2 linked regions of the Sinobacterium norvegicum genome follow. The protein of the gene in region 1 interacts with the protein of each later gene in a pairwise test. Links are inferred from orthologs where the notes say so. Each region holds a gene or a part of one and is shown in the gene's direction. Other genes may lie near its edges.

What was found.
Region 2: the proteins of ung (region 1) and ndk interact in binary tests that used the Escherichia coli proteins (3 or more experiments, as listed by UniProt). The link is inferred for Sinobacterium norvegicum from one-to-one orthologs.

What each region holds. Positions count from the first base shown.
Region 1 is NZ_CAKLPX010000008.1:1,863-13,216, forward strand. The notes cover bases 283-3,042. They hold ung (uracil-DNA glycosylase), read left to right. Parts: upstream 283-1,200; coding sequence 1,201-1,884; downstream 1,885-3,042. Other genes in these bases: L9P87_RS17390 (alpha/beta fold hydrolase), read right to left, coding at 283-315; L9P87_RS17395 (hypothetical protein), read left to right, coding at 408-707; L9P87_RS17400 (group II truncated hemoglobin), read right to left, coding at 704-1,087; L9P87_RS17410 (hypothetical protein), read left to right, coding at 1,947-3,042. Outside these bases: more of L9P87_RS17390, read right to left, coding at 1-282; more of L9P87_RS17410, read left to right, coding at 3,043-3,236; L9P87_RS17415 (hypothetical protein), read left to right, coding at 3,279-4,238; L9P87_RS17420 (YiaD family glycine zipper/OmpA-like lipoprotein), read left to right, coding at 4,349-4,996; L9P87_RS17425 (class I SAM-dependent methyltransferase), read left to right, coding at 5,114-5,929; dapE (succinyl-diaminopimelate desuccinylase), read right to left, coding at 5,933-7,072; L9P87_RS17435 (helix-turn-helix transcriptional regulator), read right to left, coding at 7,187-7,897; L9P87_RS17440 (PhzF family phenazine biosynthesis protein), read left to right, coding at 8,176-8,982; L9P87_RS17445 (SDR family NAD(P)-dependent oxidoreductase), read right to left, coding at 9,107-9,901; L9P87_RS17450 (hypothetical protein), read right to left, coding at 9,905-11,354. UniProt on the Escherichia coli protein: Excises uracil residues from the DNA which can arise as a result of misincorporation of dUMP residues by DNA polymerase or due to deamination of cytosine.
Region 2 is NZ_CAKLPX010000003.1:396,864-403,738, forward strand. Bases 1-2,892 are described here. They hold ndk (nucleoside-diphosphate kinase), read left to right. Parts: upstream 1-1,179; coding sequence 1,180-1,605; downstream 1,606-2,892. Other genes in these bases: hscA (Fe-S protein assembly chaperone HscA), read left to right, coding at 1-288; fdx (ISC system 2Fe-2S type ferredoxin), read left to right, coding at 354-692; iscX (Fe-S cluster assembly protein IscX), read left to right, coding at 711-905; rlmN (dual-specificity RNA methyltransferase RlmN), read left to right, coding at 1,778-2,892. Outside these bases: more of rlmN, read left to right, coding at 2,893-2,959; type IV pilus biogenesis/stability protein PilW, read left to right, coding at 3,023-3,823; L9P87_RS13830 (RodZ domain-containing protein), read left to right, coding at 3,807-4,655; ispG (flavodoxin-dependent (E)-4-hydroxy-3-methylbut-2-enyl-diphosphate synthase), read left to right, coding at 4,655-5,767; hisS (histidine--tRNA ligase), read left to right, coding at 5,855-6,875. UniProt on the Escherichia coli protein: Major role in the synthesis of nucleoside triphosphates other than ATP. The ATP gamma phosphate is transferred to the NDP beta phosphate via a ping-pong mechanism, using a phosphorylated active-site intermediate.

The sequences.
Region 1 (11,354 bases):
AATGGCCAACTGTTGTAATACCGCCGCCACATCGGCCATCAACTGGTCGTGCTGATAGCGAAGCTCGGGGTCCCAATCCGAGTCGCCGTGGCCTCTGAAGTCGATGGCAATCAGCGGTTGAGCGGTGGCGATGTCGTCGGCCAGCGGCTGCCAAATATGGCTGTTATTGGTAAAGCCGTGTAGCAGAATGGCGCAGGGGCGGTCGCGGTGTTGGCAGTATTGTCGCCAGTCGAGAATGTTCAGGCGGGTGCCATCATCGAGGCTGAGGCTGCGTGTCTGTGGTGGATACTGACGAGTTTGTGCGGCTGACATCATACGGATACTGGCGTGGTGAAAATAAAGGCATCGATTCTAACAGTTTAATGGTTATAATCGGTTGTCTTAGAGTGATTTTATTGGGAGCAGGTGTGGATATTGATCAGGGCAGAGCGGCTTACGCCGATGTGCGTTATACCGACGGCGAAGAGGTAACCGACAGTTTGATCGCGGCCACATTATCTTTGCTGGAGAAGTTCGACGAGGGCATTTTTGTCGTCTTAGAGTTACCCGAGGATCGAGAATTTCACTATTTGCGGGTCAATCCCATCTGGTGGCTGGCCCAGCCCACCGTGGGTGAGGGCTGGAAATTAATGGCCAAGGAATCCTTCGATGGCCTGGTCAAGCAACACCTGGCCGCCAAGGGCATTGCCTTTAACGGTATTCTTTAGCCTTTATCGTTGTTGCGAATAAAATCGGCCAGTTGCCACATCGGCTCTTTCAGCATGGCTTTTACCTCATCGCTGGCGTTGATTTTCTCCAGCGCCGCGTCCATGCACAGCAACCACTGGTCGCGCTCTTTCTCGCCGATACTAAAGCCCTTGTGCGGTGTGGTTAGGCAGACGCTGCTGGTGGCATCGGCATACAATGGCGGTCCGCCCAACCAGCCGGTTAAATACATAAACAGACTGTTTTTGATGGCATCGAGGTTGTCGGCGTGCATGCGACGAATCGGCTGGGCCTCTTCCAATTCATCCATCGCCTCATAAAAGGCGTTGGCCAGGGCGCGGATGCCATCTTCTTGACCGAGTAGCTGGTAGGGGGTGGACATGGTCTTTCCTCATTATCTTTTGCCCTATTGTAAGAAAATCCCCTCCATTGCGATATTAGATTGCTATAAATTTTTGTTAGAATTGATCTAACGTAATTTTAGAGTGTGGCGCAATGAATCTTAAGGCATTAACCGAGGAGTTAGACTCGAGCTGGCAGCGAGTGATCAACCCTGAACTGGCGCAAGATTACATGGTGGCGCTGCAAAAAACCTTGGCGCAGCGCCAGCGACAGGCGACGGTATTTCCCGATAACGCCGCCATCTTTAATGCCTTTAAAGGCTTGCCGATGAATGAGGTCAAGGTGGTTATCCTCGGCCAGGACCCTTACCACGGCGCAGGCCAGGCCCACGGCCTGTCGTTCTCGGTGTTGCCGGGGGTGAAGATTCCGCCGTCACTGCGCAATATCTATCAGGAGCTGGCCGATGACCTCGGGGTCGAAGCACCGTCCCACGGCTGCCTCGAGCGTTGGCAACAGCAGGGAGTATTGCTGCTCAATAATGTGCTAACCGTCGAGCAGGGCCAGGCGGCAAGCCACAAGGGGAAGGGGTGGGAGACCCTGACCGATGCGATTATCGAGGCGATTAATCAACAGTGCCAGGATGTGGTATTTCTGCTGTGGGGGGCGCCCGCGCAGAAGAAGGCGAAGAACGTCGACCCCCGTCGCCACAAGGTGTTGATGGCGCCGCACCCGTCGCCATTATCGGCCTACCGTGGTTTTTGGGGCAGCAAGCCATTCTCACAGGCCAATAAATATTTATCACAACGGGGTCGAGATGCCATCGACTGGCAGCTATAATACTGATATATCAAATAAATAAGTATTTGGGTGGAGGCCGATACAGGCCTTAGGGAAGAGCTATGAGTGATTCGGAAAGTTTATCCGAGCAACACGGTGTCGCCATTGGCATATTACAGCGCGGCAATCTGAAGTTTCTAGAGGCGGCTATTCGTGAGCACTGGGGCCTGGGGCAGAACATTGTGCTGTGCTGGCGTACCACGGCCAAGGGCATCGAGCTGTTAATGGCGCCCCACTATTTTCTGGCACAGTATACCGCCGCGCTCAATCAGACCGCCGTCGACAGCCGTCTCGAGGCATTGAACGGCTTGTTTATCAAAAAATTGATTTCTGGCCGACGCTATATGAAGGCACAGGCGTTTAATGGCACGGCCAAGCGCCTTGGGCTGGAGCCAATTGCCATCGACCTGCCGGTGCCGATTGCCGATGATGGTGCCGCCCAGTCGCTGGTCGAGGAGTTGCTGCACCGCTACAGCATCAGTTATGTCGATAAGCGGGCGGTATTGCTGTTTGATATTGTCGATTTCTCGCTGTTCACCCCCTTCGAGCAAACCAGTCAGTTAAACAGTCTGTCCTATTCAATTAACTCGTCCTATCACAAGCTGTTAAAGCAGCATATCGAGATCAACTTCACCCGGACCACCACCGGTGATGGCTTCTATATTTGGAGTCGCGACAACACCCCGGAGGCCAGCCTCAACCTCTACCTGTTTATGCTGTTAGTAGTCATGGATAACGCCATTGCCCGTCGCCGCGCCGTCGGCAACACCGTGCCGCTGATCCGCACCGGTTTTCACATGGGCAGTCATTACGAGTTCTACCAGGCCGAGGGGCTGAATCCGACCATGTTTAGCTATATTGTCGGCGACGTTACCATCGAATTGGCGCGGATGCTCGATGGTGCCTCACCGGGTCAAATTGTGATGGGGGATTTTGAGACATCCGTTCCAACATCCAGCGGCGAGGGGGCGTATCTTATCGATGTTGACACCCCGCGTTTTGTCGAGCGTGCCCGTAAGAAGCTCGCCTCGTTAAAAGACTGGTCACTGACCGAGGACAAGATTTTGGAGGTTCGTTGCTACTTAACCGGCGAAACCGGTGCCTCGGGTGGCGAAACTGTGAAGACCTTCACGATAACAGACAAGCACGGCATGACCCGAAAAACTTATAATGTAAGAATAAATATACATATGTCGAATGGTCAGGCCATTATTCTGGGCATGCAGCGACGCTCTAAAGAAAAGCGAGAAGTGATAGAGCAGCGGCGGTATGCCCGACAAGAGAGTAGTCAGCGTCGGCAATTGAGAGATCGGATAGAACAGCAAAAAGGCTTGAATACTCATGGAGAGTAAAAAACGGTTAACATTGGTGTCTACGGCCGCGAGAATCACACGATGACCTTGCCGCAAAGGGCAGTGCCTGGCCAAAAGCTGCGTCACCCTCATCGCCGGGGCTTCGATGTTACCAATACTATTGCGGTGTCCGATACGACGCAGGTTTGTGAGGCCGTGGTGGCTATTCTCAGCCCGCTCTATGATGATCTCGATACGGCGCTGATTCGGCAATCCTTTGCCGATTTAGAGGCGATGTATCACGGCAAGCGTCAGGGCTTTTTTGGCTGTGAAACCGGTTACCATGACTTGCAACATGTGCTCGATGTGACGTTGGCCTGCGCCCGTTTGATGGATGGTTATGAGCAGAGCCACTGCGGCTCTGAGCAAGCGTTAGGAGCCCGCCGTATTGAATTGGGTATTCTGGTGGCGCTGTTTCACGACTCTGGCTATATCCGTCGCCGGGGCGATACCCGTCACTTAGACGGTGCCGAATATACTCGTATCCATGTCACCCGCAGCGCGCGTTTCCTGGCCGATTATTTAACCGAGATAGGCCATGAAGATTGGGTGCCGCTGGCCAAAAAATTGGTGCAATTTACCGGCTATGAAATTGTGCCCGATGAAATTGAGCTCGCCAATCCTGTTTGTCGTAAGCTCGGTTATCTGGTCGGTTCCGCAGACTTGGTGGCACAGATGGCTGACGCGGATTACCTCAACAAGTGTCGCGATCATTTATTCGATGAGTTCGAAAAAGGCGGTGTCGCCAAGAGTGTCGAGAAAAACGGCACGATAAACGTTGTTTATAGCAGCGCCTTGGATTTGTTAAGCAAGACGCCGGGCTTTGTGCACACCGCCATTGAAACCCGTCTCGAAGGGTATTTTGAGGGGGTTTATCGCTATGCCGAGCAGCATTTTGGTGGCGACAATCTGTACATGCAGGCACTGCTGCATAACTGCAGTTTTCTCGAGGCTGTGTTGGCCCAAGATGATATCAATCTGCTGGCAGAATCCTTAGGTTGATAAAAAATAATCTATTACTTCACGTTGATAATGTAAGCTGCATCGCTGATTTTAAAATCTAACAGCGTTATTATGTGGTGTAATTATTATAAGTGAGTAAGGGTTGTAGGATGAAGAAAATTGTAGTGCTGGGCATGGCGGTAATGTTAACGGCTTGTATGAGTACCGATCCATATACCGGCGAACAAAAAGTCAGCAATACTGCCAAGGGTGCAGGTATTGGCGCGGTGACCGGTGCGTTAATTGGTGTGGCGACATCGAGCAAGAAAGACCGTGGAAAAGGTGCGTTGATTGGTGCCACTGCCGGTGGTGCCATCGGTGGCGGTATTGGTTATACCATGGATCGCCAAGAGGCGGCATTGCGCGCCAAACTTGAAGGCACCGGGGTAAGAATCCAGCGTGAGGGTGATAATATTCGGCTGATTATGCCGGGCAATATCACCTTTGCCAGCTCCAGCTCTGACATTCGCTCAGACTTTTATCCGGTATTAGACTCGATCGATATTGTGGTGCAAGAGTTTGACAGCACCGTCTTGCGCGTCGGCGGTCACACCGATTCTACCGGCAGCTCGTCGATGAACCAAACCCTCAGTGAACAGCGCGCCAACAGTGTCGGCCGCTATCTGATTACCCAGGGTGTTAAGGCGGGTCGTGTTCAGACCCAGGGCTATGGCCCACGTTACCCTATTGCCTCTAACAGCAGTACTCAGGGTCGCGCGGCTAACCGCCGAGTAGAGCTCGAACTGTTGCCACTGTAAACAGTTGTCAGCTTGACTGGCCTGGCATTAGCCGGGCTTTTTTATGCCTGAGGTTTTATCCGCGCTTCAGTCTGTTGTTATAATGCAGATATTATTCGCTGACCCACATCGAGCCCTATGAAAACCGACACAACTTCTTCTCTGTTAATGCCTGCGATGGCGACTCCGGTGTTTAGCTGTCAGCCCGGCTGTGATGAGCGTGCCGCGCTACTGGCCGGGGCAGTGGGTTCGACGGTGGTGGCAAGCCTGGCGCAGTGCCCGAAGGATCAGTATGTCTTAATGGTCTCCGATGACGGCCTAAGGCTGGCCATGGCGGGCGGCAAGGGCGGCGATATTATCGCCGATTTTGGCGCCGGCGCCGTGGCACATCGCCGTTTACACGGTGGTGGCAAGGGGCAGATGATTGCCAAGGCCGTTGGCTTTGGCAAGGGGGTCACCCCCTCCGTGCTCGATGCCACTGCCGGCATGGGTAAGGATGCCTTCGTGTTGGCGACTCTGGGTTGTCAGATGTCGCTGTATGAACGCTCGCCGATAGTCGCTCAGCTGTTATCCGATGGCCTGCAACGTGCTGCCGAATTCGGCGATGGTGAGTTGCAGCAAATTGTCGGCAGAATGCAGTTGCATCACGGCGATGCCATCGAGGTGATGGCGGCGGCAACGTCGCCGCTGGCCGATGTGATCTATTTGGACCCGATGTTTCCGGCCAGCAAGAAGTCGGCGGCGGTGAAAAAAGAGATGCAGGCGTTTCAGCAGGTGGTCGGTAAGGATATGGATGGCGAGGCGCTGTTGGCGGCGGCAATCAATGCCGCCGGTTACCGCGTGGCGGTTAAGCGGCCGAGAAAGGGCGAGCCTCTGCCCGGTGTTAAACCGGGTTTTCAGCTGATGGGTAAGTCGTCGCGTTACGACATCTACCCACTGAAGGCGTTTAAATAAGGCCTATTGAGCCAGCATATTGACCAGTGTGGCGCAGTAGATGTCATGCAGTTTATCCAGGTCTTCGGCCTTGACGCATTCATCGACCTTGTGGATGGTGGCATTGACCGGACCAACCTCAACCACCTGGGTGCCAGTCGGTGCGATAAAGCGGCCGTCCGATGTGCCGCCGGCGGTGGACAGCTCGGTCTGGTATCCGGTGGCGGATTCAATGGCGGCAGAGATGGCATCGACCAGGCGGCCTTTCTCGGTTAAGAACGGCAAGCCGCTGAGGTTCCAGTTGAGCTCGTAGTTTAGGCCGTGCTTGTCGAGGATGGATACCACCCGCTGTTTGATCACCTCGGGGCTGAGTTCAGTCGAGAAGCGCAGGTTGAAGACGACCGAGAGAGTGCCGGGAATGACGTTGGTGGCACCGGTGCCGCCATTGATATTGGAAATCTGGAAACTGGTGGCGGGGAAATAGTCATTGCCCTCGTCCCAGTGCTCCTGACTGAGATCGGCCAGTGCTGGCGCCGCCTTGTGAATCGGGTTGTCGGCCAGGTGCGGGTAGGCAACATGGCCCTGGGTGCCATTGATCGTCATCTCGCAGCCGAGGGAGCCGCGGCGGCCGTTTTTGATGATATCACCGACTTTATTGGTGCTCGATGGTTCGCCGACCAAACACCAATCGATGTGTTCGCCCTGGGCTTGCAGGTGCTCGACTACTTTTACCGTACCATTGGTGGCCGGGCCCTCTTCATCGCTGGTGATTAAGAAGCCGATGCGGCCGCTGTGGTCTGGGTGCTTGGCGACAAATTCTTCGCTGGCGGTAACCATGGCAGCCAGGCTGCCCTTCATGTCTGCGGCACCGCGACCGTATAGCATGCCGTCGACAATCTGCGGCTCAAACGGCGGATATTGCCACTCAGCGACGGGCCCCGTAGGAACGACATCGGTGTGACCGGCAAAGGCCAGCAGTGGCCCACTGTCACCGCGTACGGCCCAGAAATTATCAACATCCTCGTAGCGCAGACGCTCGATGCGAAAGCCAATGGCGGCCAGTCGCTCAATCATGATGTCTTGGCAGCCCTTATCGTCAGGGGTGACAGAGTCTATGGCAATGAGTTGATGAGCAAGCGCTAAGGTGTTCGATAGGGTAGTCATGGACAGGTATTCTTTCATTATAGGATGAGATAGATACAGCAGGCGCAGTATACCGGAACTCTAGGTGATTCCCACTATCTGCGCATTATCTTTCAATTGGTGACGCTGTGATTGCTACTTTTGCTTGGTGAAATCCAGCGTCGTGTGCTTCTTGCGGTACTCACGAATATAGAGATAGACCGTGTGGCGCGAGATGTCGAGAAAGGTGGAGACAGTATTGACCGCCCCTTTGAGCTCGAATAAATCGTCGCGGTAGAGGCGATAGATGATCTGGCGCACCTTCTCCTTGGCGGCAATATTGTGATCCTTGATAATCTCATCGGAGATTCTTTCAAGCTGGGCCTCAAGAGAGTTTTCCTCGTTGAAGGTAACCCCTTGTTCGCCGGTGATTTTGTTCAGGTGGCTGGGGGTTAGCGCGGCGATAAAGTTGCTCATTGGCGAGTCAAGATTGAGGTTGATACAGAGTAGCGCAATGGCCTCGCCCTTGAGATTGCGAATGGCCACGGTGGTGCATTTCATGAGCTTGCCGTTCTTGGCGCGGGTGAAATAGCTGTCGGCAAAATTGGCGCCGTTTTCGTGCATTTTATTGAGCATATGCAGCGATAAATCAGTAATAGGAGCGCCCATTTGACGGCCAGAGATGTGACCGTTGACGAATTTAACCACCGATTTTTCGGTGTCTTCCAGTGAGTGCAAGACCACCTCACAGGTTTCACCCAAGAGGTTACCGAGGGCGTCAACAACGGGGAAGAATGATTCGAGTATCGCATGTTCGGCGGCAGTAAATTTTTCGGCGCGGTTGAACTTCAGGTTGTCATATTTCATTTGTTGAGCCTAAATAAGAGGATTGTAACCCCTTTGATGGCATTTCATCGAGGTTTTTAGCGCTATTTTGTCGCTTTCTTTGATCTATGCTTTAAATCATAGTCAACAACTGTTGAATTTTCTCGCTGGCAGATCTCTGATCCTATTACAACGCCAGCTTTATCGAGCTGGGCTATATTCAATCCTCAGTCTTCTTTGTTTTGTGTCGTCACTGCTGCTGCGGCATACTGTGGGTAACTGCCTAAATATAATAGTAAAAAACAATCGAAGAGGTCATTTTGAAACTACGCACTCAATTCGTCGACGCCTTTACCAACACCGCTTTTCATGGCAATTCTGCCGCGGTTATTATTACCGAGCAGTGGCTGGGTGATGAATTGATGCAGTCGATTGCCAGTGAAAATAATTTATCGGAAACGGCCTTTGTGGTCGGCTATGGTAAGCACCGATATAACATTCGTTGGTTCTCACCGCTGACCGAGGTGGCCTTTTGTGGTCATGCCACCCTCGCCGCTGCGCATGTGCTGTTTAGCCAGAATACGGTGATTGATGAGGTGGTCTTCAAGGCCAAGGCGGTGGGTGAGTTAATCGTTCGGCGGGGGCGAGATGGCTTTATCGATATGACATTTCCCAGCCGCCTGCCCAAGGCTGTGTCAGCCCCTGAGGCATTATTGCAGGCATTTTCGCCGCTGCCGCCAGTACAGATTCTGCGAAGCGAACAAGCCTATTTTGTTGTCTATGATCGTGCTGAGGATGTGTTAAATGCCTCGCCTGATCTCGCATTATTAAAAACGCTGGCGCCCTTTGATGTGGTGGTGACTGCCAAGGGCGATCATGACAGCGATCACGATTTTATCTCTCGCTATTTTTGGCCGGCCAATGGTGGTGATGAAGACCCAGTGACAGGTTCCATTCATGCCGGGTTGGCGCCTTATTGGTCAGAAGTGCTGCAAAAAACGCAGTTAACCGCTTATCAGGCCTCAGCCAGAGGGGGCGTGTTGCTCTGCCGTGTTAGCGGACAGCAGGTTGTTGTCTCTGGTCAGGCAGTGCAATATCTGGAGGGCTTTATTACCCTGGCCGACTAAGCAATAGCAGCATAAAAAAAGGCTTAACCCTGTGGTTAAGCCTTTTTTCGTTTTGGCCGTGGACAGTGAACAACAATCGACGATAAGACGGTTTGTCGATATCCGGCAAGAGGGTACGCCCAACCTATTCTTTTTTTACACCGAACATCTTGATGTAATTATCCGCTATTAATTCAATCAGCTGTTCCAGTGGTAATTGTTTCATCATCTCGTTCTGTTTCTCGCCGCTCTCGGTGGCAATTTTACAGGCGAGCTTGCCAAGGTTGTCAAAGGCGACCTGGGCGCAGTCTTCCGGCGACTGAGCCAGGACATCATCGGCGTTGGCGTACTTGCGATAGCTGGGGGTGTCAGTGCGGTCGGGTATGAGAGTAAAAACCTCGACGCCCTGCTGCTTGAATTCCCACCACAGGGTTTCAGAAAACTTACTGACAAAGGCTTTGGCACCACTGTACAGGGCGCTAAACGGCGCGGGAAACTCACCGGAGCGCGATGAGACATTGATAATGCCGCCCTGGCCACGCTGACACATCTGTTCGCCAAAGTGGCGGGTTAAGGCAACCACGGCAAACATATTGATTTTTAGCTGCGCCCAGATAAACGATTCCTCGACATCCAAGAACAGGTCGGGGCGAGTCAATGCGGCATTGTTAATCAGCAAACCAACCTGTTTATCGGCGGTGTTACTGATAACCCCGTCCATGAAGTTGTCATCGGACAGGTCGGCGACAAGGGTGTCGACCTGCAGCGATGTGGCGACCTGAAGTTCATCGGCTGTCTGTTCGAGCAGTGATTGATTGATGTCGAGCAGCAAGACGTGGAAGCCTTTGTCGAGACAGATTTTGGCAAAGGCCAGGCCCAGCCCCTGTGCTGCGCCGGTAATCAACGCCCAGCTATTTTGTTGTTGCAGTGCTTCGCTCATGATTTAGTCCTTGTCCAAGTCTGCCAGTGTACGCATTTCAAATTCGACGGCCTGATGTCCTTGTTGCTCGAATTCCGCCTTGTTGCAGTGTCCTGCACGGGGTACGAAATCGGCAATGTCGGCATCGGCTTTGCCGGTCTCGATGGCCACCTTGAGGGCTTTCAGGCGCGGGTTTTGACGCAGCAGAAAGCGGAAGGTGAGCTGGCCGTCGAGGTAGTCGCCCCAGTCGACCCAGGTATAGCCATGCTCTGCGGTGGCATTGGTCGGGCGGTTCTCCTTGGTCGATACCACCAGGTTGTAATAGCCATCCTCATCGTGGGCAATTTGATGGTCGACGACGGCGTCATTACAAATACCGGCCCAGAAGTTATAGGTGGTCACGGTAAAGCCGCGCGCCTCATTGCACTCGGCATAGACTGCAGTCTTTGGGGGATGAGGAGTACTAAAGGCCTTCGCTCTGACCACAAAAACGTTGCCAAGGTGCTGGCTATAGGGCGAGACCAAATAGAGCAGGTCGTCGCTGGCAAGAATGTCGTAGGGTAGTCCCCAATTTGCCTTGGTGCTGAAGCGGGCCGGCCAGTTGATGGCACGGGCATCAGGTATGGGCAGGGAGGCGAATCGGGTGGTTTCCACCGCTGGCTCTATGCCAGCGGGGTAGGGGTCGATCTCATCGTAGTGGCTGACTTGCTTTCCCTCCGCATCGTAAATCGTCACCGAGGGCAGCAGCACACCTGTGCTGTTAGGTGGCATGGCGCCCAGCACAGAGTCGGTGGTGCGCAAAATCAAGAACACTGCCGGGTTGAATCCGCCGTTACGCTTGATGCCGACATAAGAGGTGTTTGATTCTGGCATTTCAGGTTCAGGGGTAAAGACCAGTTGGGTGGTGAAGCGTCTGTTGTATCCTTCCTCGACCACCTGGGTGAAAGGGTTTTGGCTGCCATCGTCCGGTACAATATCTTCATCGATAATCGTTTTAAGATTGTTGGTGTCGAAGTCTGAGGGGTGGAAGGCAAAATATCGACAGCGAAGATACTCGCCTTTGAAGACCACTTTGCCGCCGGTGGGTACCTGAAGAAACCCCGGTGGTGCGTTATCGCCATGCCAGAAGCGGGTGCTGAAATAGTTCGACGCCGATGTGTCTAACAGATAGGGGAAGCGGTTGTTGGTCAGTGGGCTGCCAATGCCAGGCCAGGCTGGGCAGCGGGACTCTCCGATTAGGCGACCTGCTTCGTATTGCCCGTCATCCAAGCGTTGACCGGTGGTCTCGGCGATGTAGTCGGAGATGCGACCCTCGACATTGGCCAGTTCGGGTTCGCACAGCTTGGGGAATATGCCGAGTACGGCCATCCCCTGGGCGTCGCGGGCCTCGGCCATTAAGTCGTAAAGAGCCTGCAGGTCATCTTTGATTGCCGCTGGGGCGACCTCAAGCAGTTGAGCAATAACGTCGGCGTGA
Region 2 (6,875 bases), on another replicon or contig:
GCGATGCTTACCGACGGCAACGCCTTGTTGAGTGAATCGGAGCGCAATGATTTAACCGCGGCGATGGAGACCTTGGTAGTGCTGCGCAATGGCGATAGTGCTCGCGCGATTGCCGATGGCATAGAGAGCTTGGCCAAGGCCAGTGACTTCTTCGCCGAACGCAGAATGGACAGCAGTATCAAGCAGGCCTTAGCCGGTCACAGCGTCGATGAATTTGAAGCGGCCGAAGACAGTACCCTGGGCTGTGAAGAAAAAGCGGCAAAGGCGGCAGAGCAGCCCAAGTCTTAAGCCAGTAAGAGTTAATTAAGTCGGTGCTCAATGCCGACGCCGGATTCCTAACAAGAGAGTGAATTATGCCTCAAATAGTAGTATTACCTCATCACGAGCTTTGTCCTGAGGGCGCCGTTATCGAGGCTGATGAGGGCAAAACAGTCTGTAAGACGCTGCTTGAAAACGATATTGAAATCGAGCACGCCTGTGAGATGTCCTGTGCCTGTACCACCTGCCATGTGGTTATTCGTGAGGGTTTCGACTCGATGGATGAGGCCGATGAGCTAGAAGAGGACTTTCTCGATAAGGCGTGGGGGCTGGAGCCGGATTCGCGCCTGAGTTGTCAGGCTGTTGTAGGCGAAGAAAATTTGGTGGTTGAGATTCCGAAATACACGATCAACCAAGTCTCTGAAAATCATTAATGAATAAGGTATAAAGTAATGCAGTGGACTGATGTGCTGGATATTGCGATTGAGTTGTATGAGGCTCACCCGGATGTAGACCCCAAGGGGGTCCGATTTACCGATTTGCGTCAGTGGGTTATGGATTTGCCAGAGTTTGAAGGCGATGCAGATCGCTGTGGTGAAAAGGTATTAGAGGCCATTCAACAGGCGTGGATCGACGAAGCAGAGTAGGCTTAGTGTATACAAGCTGAGGCATACTAAAGCACCGCGACAAAACCGCGGTGTTTTGCTGTCTGGCCCGTGAGATTCGGTGTTAAGTATGCTAAATATCCTGTGATAGTGATTATTTGTCATTAACTGTGTCTTTTGCGGTCTCTACAGATACTAATTTGCCAGCAGTGCCGGTATAATCGCCGCCTCAAATCGGCCGCTTGCTGGCTTGATATAAAAATTTAACGACTCGAGTCACCTCGGGTTAAATAATCTAAAATTGGGAGAAGTCTACGTGGCTATCGAACGCACTCTATCTATTGTAAAACCTGACGCCGTTGCTAAAAATGTTGTTGGTGAAATCTACAGCCGTTTCGAAAAGAACGGTCTGCAAATTGTTGCCGCTAAAATGGTTCAGTTAAGCCAGGAAAAAGCAGAAGGTTTTTACGCTGAACACAAAGAGCGTCCTTTCTTCCCAGCCTTGGTTGAGTTCATGACCTCTGGCCCTGTTTGTGTTCAGGTGCTTGAAGGTGAAGGCGCAGTATTGAAAAACCGCGACCTAATGGGTGCGACTAACCCCGCTGAAGCCGATGCCGGTACTATCCGCGCAGACTTCGCCAGCTCTATCGATGCCAATGCTGTTCACGGTTCAGATGCTGTTGAATCTGCTGCTCGTGAAATTGCATACTTCTTCGCAGAAGATGAAATCTGTCCACGCTAAGCTCTTGTGAGTTTGCAAAATAGCGGTGCTTAGGTGCCGCTAAGTGGATAAAAGCCCTATACTTTATATAGGCAATTCGGAGGCTTGGCCTCCGTTGTTATTTCTACCTCGGGTAATTTTTCCCGATGGCTAGTAAATATCATAGAATTTTGATGATCGAATTAGGTGTTTTATGAGCGAATCCAGCAACCCCGATTTTACCAATGCCGCCGAGGCTGTGGCGGAGCCAAAAATCAACCTACTCGGTCTGTCGCAGCAGAAGCTGCGCAGTTTCCTCAAGGCCGTTGATGAGAAGCCTTTTCGTGCTGAGCAGTTGTCGAAATGGATCCACCATCACGGTGTGACCGACTTCGATGAAATGACTAATCTCAGTAAGTCGTTGCGGGCTAAGTTAAATGCCGTGGCTGAAATACGTGCGCCGGAAGTTGTCAGTGAGGAAACCTCGAAGGATGGCACGCGTAAGTGGGTGTTGCGCACGGATGAGAACGGTTTGATTGAAACGGTGTTTATCCCGGAAGATGGACGCGGTACGCTTTGCGTCTCCTCCCAGGTCGGCTGCTCTCTCGATTGCAGCTTCTGCTCAACGGGTAAACAGGGGTTTCAGCGTGATTTAACCGCTGCGGAGATTATTGGTCAGGTGTGGTTGGCACTGCGCTCTTTCGACGGTTTTAAATCGGGTAACGGTCGTGTTGTCACCAATGTGGTGATGATGGGCATGGGCGAGCCATTACTAAACTTCGATAATGTCATGCAATCGATGGATCTGATGATGGACGACCTCGGTTACGGTATATCGAAGCGTCGTGTAACATTGTCGACCTCCGGCGTGGTGCCGGCGCTGGAGAAGATGATCGGCCTGACAGATGTATCGCTGGCGATTTCATTGCATGCACCGGTCAACGAGTTGCGCAGCGAATTAGTTCCGATCAACAAAAAGTATCCGATAGAAATGCTGCTGGATACCGTGCAGCGTTATATGGATTCACTGCCGGATAAAAAACGTGTGGTCACCATAGAATACACCTTGATCAACGGGGTTAATGACCGTGCCGAACACGCCCATCAACTGTCCCAGTTGCTTAAGCAAACGCCTTGTAAAATCAACTTAATTCCGTTTAATCCATTCTCCATGAGTGATTATAAGCGAGTTTCAAATACAGCACTTGATCGTTTCCGCAAGATTTTGCAACATGACGGTTATGTTGTCACCGTACGCACGACCCGAGGCGATGATATCGATGCAGCCTGCGGCCAATTAGTGGGTGATGTCAAAGATCGTACCAAGCGTGCGGCCAGACACCGTGCCGCTCGTGGTATCGAAGACCAGCAAGACATTATTAAGATTGTTGAATAAGTTACACGGCGACTATGCTTCTGCTGCCTATGGCGACAAAATTACAATAATTCGGAGCGTTATATGAACAGCTTAAAGCCCTCGAGGCTGGTTAAATTTTTCGCAACACTGGTCACTGCATCGGTGTTGCTATCGGCTGGAGGGTGCATGAGTGTTGAGCAAACCTCTGTCGATGGTCGTGAAGTCAATGCTGAGAAAGCTGTCAACGATCATGTGAAGGCGGCGATGACCTACTTGTCCGATGGTCAGGTTGGTGCAGCCCAGCGCCACCTCAACCGAGCGCTGGAGTTGGACCCGAAATCAATTCCTGCTCATAATGCCTTGGCTCTCAGCTATAGCATGACGGGAGAGCTGGAGTTGGCTGAAAAGTCCTATCTGGATTTGCTGAATATCGATCCGGGTTACAGCACGGCAAGAAACAACTATGCCGGCATGTTATTCAAACTCGGCCGCACCGATGAGGCCTGTGATCAATGGCAGACTGTGGTGGCAGATGGCACCTACGATCGCCGCGCTGGTGCCTATTATAACCTGGGCCAATGTCGCTTGGTGCAACAACGCTTCGCACCCGCCGAACAGGCTTTTGAGCGCTCCATCGCATTGGATCGTAACAACCCGGCAAGCTATATCGAACTGGCCAAGCTGTACTATGGCAACGGCCAATATGATAAATCGCAGGTGCTTTACAGCGAGTATCGTAATAAAAAGGGCCAGCCCAGCCCGTCCAGTTTGTTGCTGGGGATTAAATTAGCCGTTGAAAACGGTGACCAGAACGCCCAGGCCAGCCAAGCCCTGGCGCTGAAGAGTTTATTCCCAGACAGCCCTGAATATTTGGAGTATCAGCGCCGTGCCAGAAATCAATAATGCCGATCAGCCCATCGCTGAAAACGTGCATGTGGGGCAGTTGTTATCTGATGCCCGTAGAGCAAAGGGCCTGAGCATTGAAGATGTTGCGCTGCACCTGTGTATTACACAGAAGAATGTCGCCGCCATTGAGATTGAGAATTATCAGGCCATCGGTAGCAGTGTCTTTGTCCTAGGTTATTTGAAAAACTATGCCTTGTTATTGGGTTTGGATGTCGATGAGGTGCAGCGGCGCTATCGCGAGCAACTTCCTAAGAAACAAGAGAAACGCTCGATTACCAAACCGCAGCTATCAATACATAAGCGCCATAGTGGCTCACCTCTTTGGCTGTTAGTTGTGTTAAGTGTTTGTATTGGTGGTGCCTTTTGGTTGTTCTCCGGTGAGCCTGTCAGCCGTGAGGTAACCACTACCAACGAGGTGAAAGTGTTGACGGCCAGCGGAGACACAGTAGTTGAGTCATTGTCTCAGCCCGTTGTTGTCGAGTCTGAGCCAGCCCTAGTAACAGAGGTTGAGCCACTGGTATTAGACGAGCAGCCACTGCTGACTGACGACAGTGGCAGTGAGGTTGTCGAACAGGTCTTACCTGACCAGCGTCTATCGATGTATTTCGATGATGAGTGCTGGGTAGAGGTGCGCGATGGCAGTGGCAAGAGACTGTTGTCTGGTATTAAAAAGCAGGGCGATCAGGTTGAATTTGACGGCATTGCCCCCTATCAATTGGTAATTGGTAAGGTCGGCGCAGTCAGATTAACGTACAATGGTGAAAATGTTGAGGTGGTTGCCCGGAGCGGCAAGAAAACTGCCAAATTAACCGTCGGAAAGGCCAGTTAATGAATTTCGAGTCCCCAATTAAGCGTAGAGTGTCACGCCAGATTATGGTCGGCGATGTTGCCGTCGGCGGCGATGCACCGATTTCAGTACAGAGCATGACCAACACTGAGACCTGCGATATCAGTGCCACGGTGGCTCAGATTCAAGCGATTACTGAGGCCGGTGCCGATATCGTACGAGTTTCTGTGCCCACCATGGATGCCGCCGAGGCCTTTGGCAAGATTCGCCAACAGGTCAACGTGCCGCTGGTGGCCGATATTCACTTCGATCACAAAATTGCGCTGCGGGTTGCCGAGTTGGGTGTCGATTGTCTGCGTATCAACCCCGGTAATATTGGCCGTGATGACAAGGTTCGTGAAGTTGTTGCCTGCGCCCGTGATAAGAATATTCCTATCCGTATTGGTGTGAATGCCGGCTCCCTTGAACGTGAATTATTGCGTAAGTACAAGGAGCCTACGGCTGAGGCGATGGTCGAATCAGCCATGCACCACATTGATATACTCGACAAACTCGATTTTCAGCAGTTTAAATTGAGCATGAAGGCCTCGGACGTTTTTATGGCGGTCGATGCCTATCGTCGTATTGCCACACAAATTGATCAGCCGCTGCACTTGGGGATTACTGAGGCCGGCGGCCTGCGCTCCGGTACGGTTAAGTCCTCTGTCGGTTTAGGTATGCTGTTGATGGACGGGATCGGCGATACCATGCGTATTTCCTTGGCTGCTGACCCGGTGCATGAGGTCAAAGTTGGCTTCGATATTTTGAGAAGCCTGAAGCTGCGCACCAAGGGTATCAACTTTATTGCCTGCCCGAGTTGTTCGCGCCAAAATTTCGATGTTGTCGGCACCATGAATGAGTTAGAGGGTCGAGTCGAAGATATCATGACGCCGCTCGATGTTGCGGTAATCGGTTGTATTGTCAATGGTCCCGGAGAGGCCAAGGTTGCCGATATCGGTTTGACCGGCGGCACGCCCAGCAATATGATTTTTATCGACGGTAAAACCGACCACAAAATCGGTCAGGAAAACCTGGTCGACACACTAGAGGAGCTGATTCGGGAGAAGGCGGCTAAGCGACAATCTGAGCTCGACGACATCATTGTAAAAAGCTAGCTGATTACGCTCGCTGGCAGGATTAGAACAGGTGCTCAGTCACCTGTTTATTTGTTTTTAAAGAACTGATTTTTGGAAGATAAAAACGTGGCAAAAATACAATCTATTCGCGGTATGAACGACAATGTCCCAGCCTCTACACCGGTATGGCAGTATTTAGAAAAAACCGTTGCCGATTTGTTAAAAAGTTATTCCTATCAGGAAATCCGTTTTCCCATTCTCGAGCAAACCGCGTTATTCAAACGCTCCATCGGCGAGGTGACGGATATTGTTGAGAAGGAAATGTACACCTTCGAAGACCGCAACGGCGACAGCTTGACACTGCGCCCCGAAGGTACCGCCAGTTGTGTTCGCGCTGGAGAGCAAAACGGTTTGCTTTATAACCAGGTGCAGCGTCTGTGGTACTGCGGCCCGATGTTTCGCCATGAGCGCCCACAAAAAGGTCGACTGCGTCAATTTCACCAGTTCGGCGTTGAGACCTTCGGCATGGCGACAGCCGATGTGGATGCCGAACTGTTGGTGCTGACTGCCAGATTATGGCAGCAACTGGGCATTGACCAGTATGTGACGCTGGAACTCAATACCATAGGCTCTGCCGAGTCGCGTGCCAAATTTAAGGCGGCTTTGGTTGATTATTTGAGCGACCGTAAAGAGCAACTCGATGAAGATAGCCAGCGCCGCTTAGGTACTAACCCGCTGCGTATCCTCGACAGTAAGTCGGCGGAGACTCAGGCGATTCTTGACGGCGCCCCGGTGCTGAGCGATTTCCTTGATGAGGAATCAGTGGCCCACTTCGATCGTCTCAAAACACTGCTCGATGCCGCCGGTGTTCGTTATACCATCAACCCGCGCCTGGTCCGAGGTCTCGATTACTACTGTAAGACGGTTTTCGAGTGGGTGACCACGCACCTCGGTGCTCAGGGTACCGTCTGTGCCGGTGGCCGCTACGATGGCTTGGTTGAGCAGCTTGGCGGCAAGGCCACCCCGGCGGTCGGCTTTGCCATGGGTGTTGAGCGTCTGGTGTTGTTATTAGAAGAGCTCAACGTGGTGCCTGCACATGTCAATAATGATATCGATGCCTATGTTGTGGTGCAGGGCGACAGCGCTT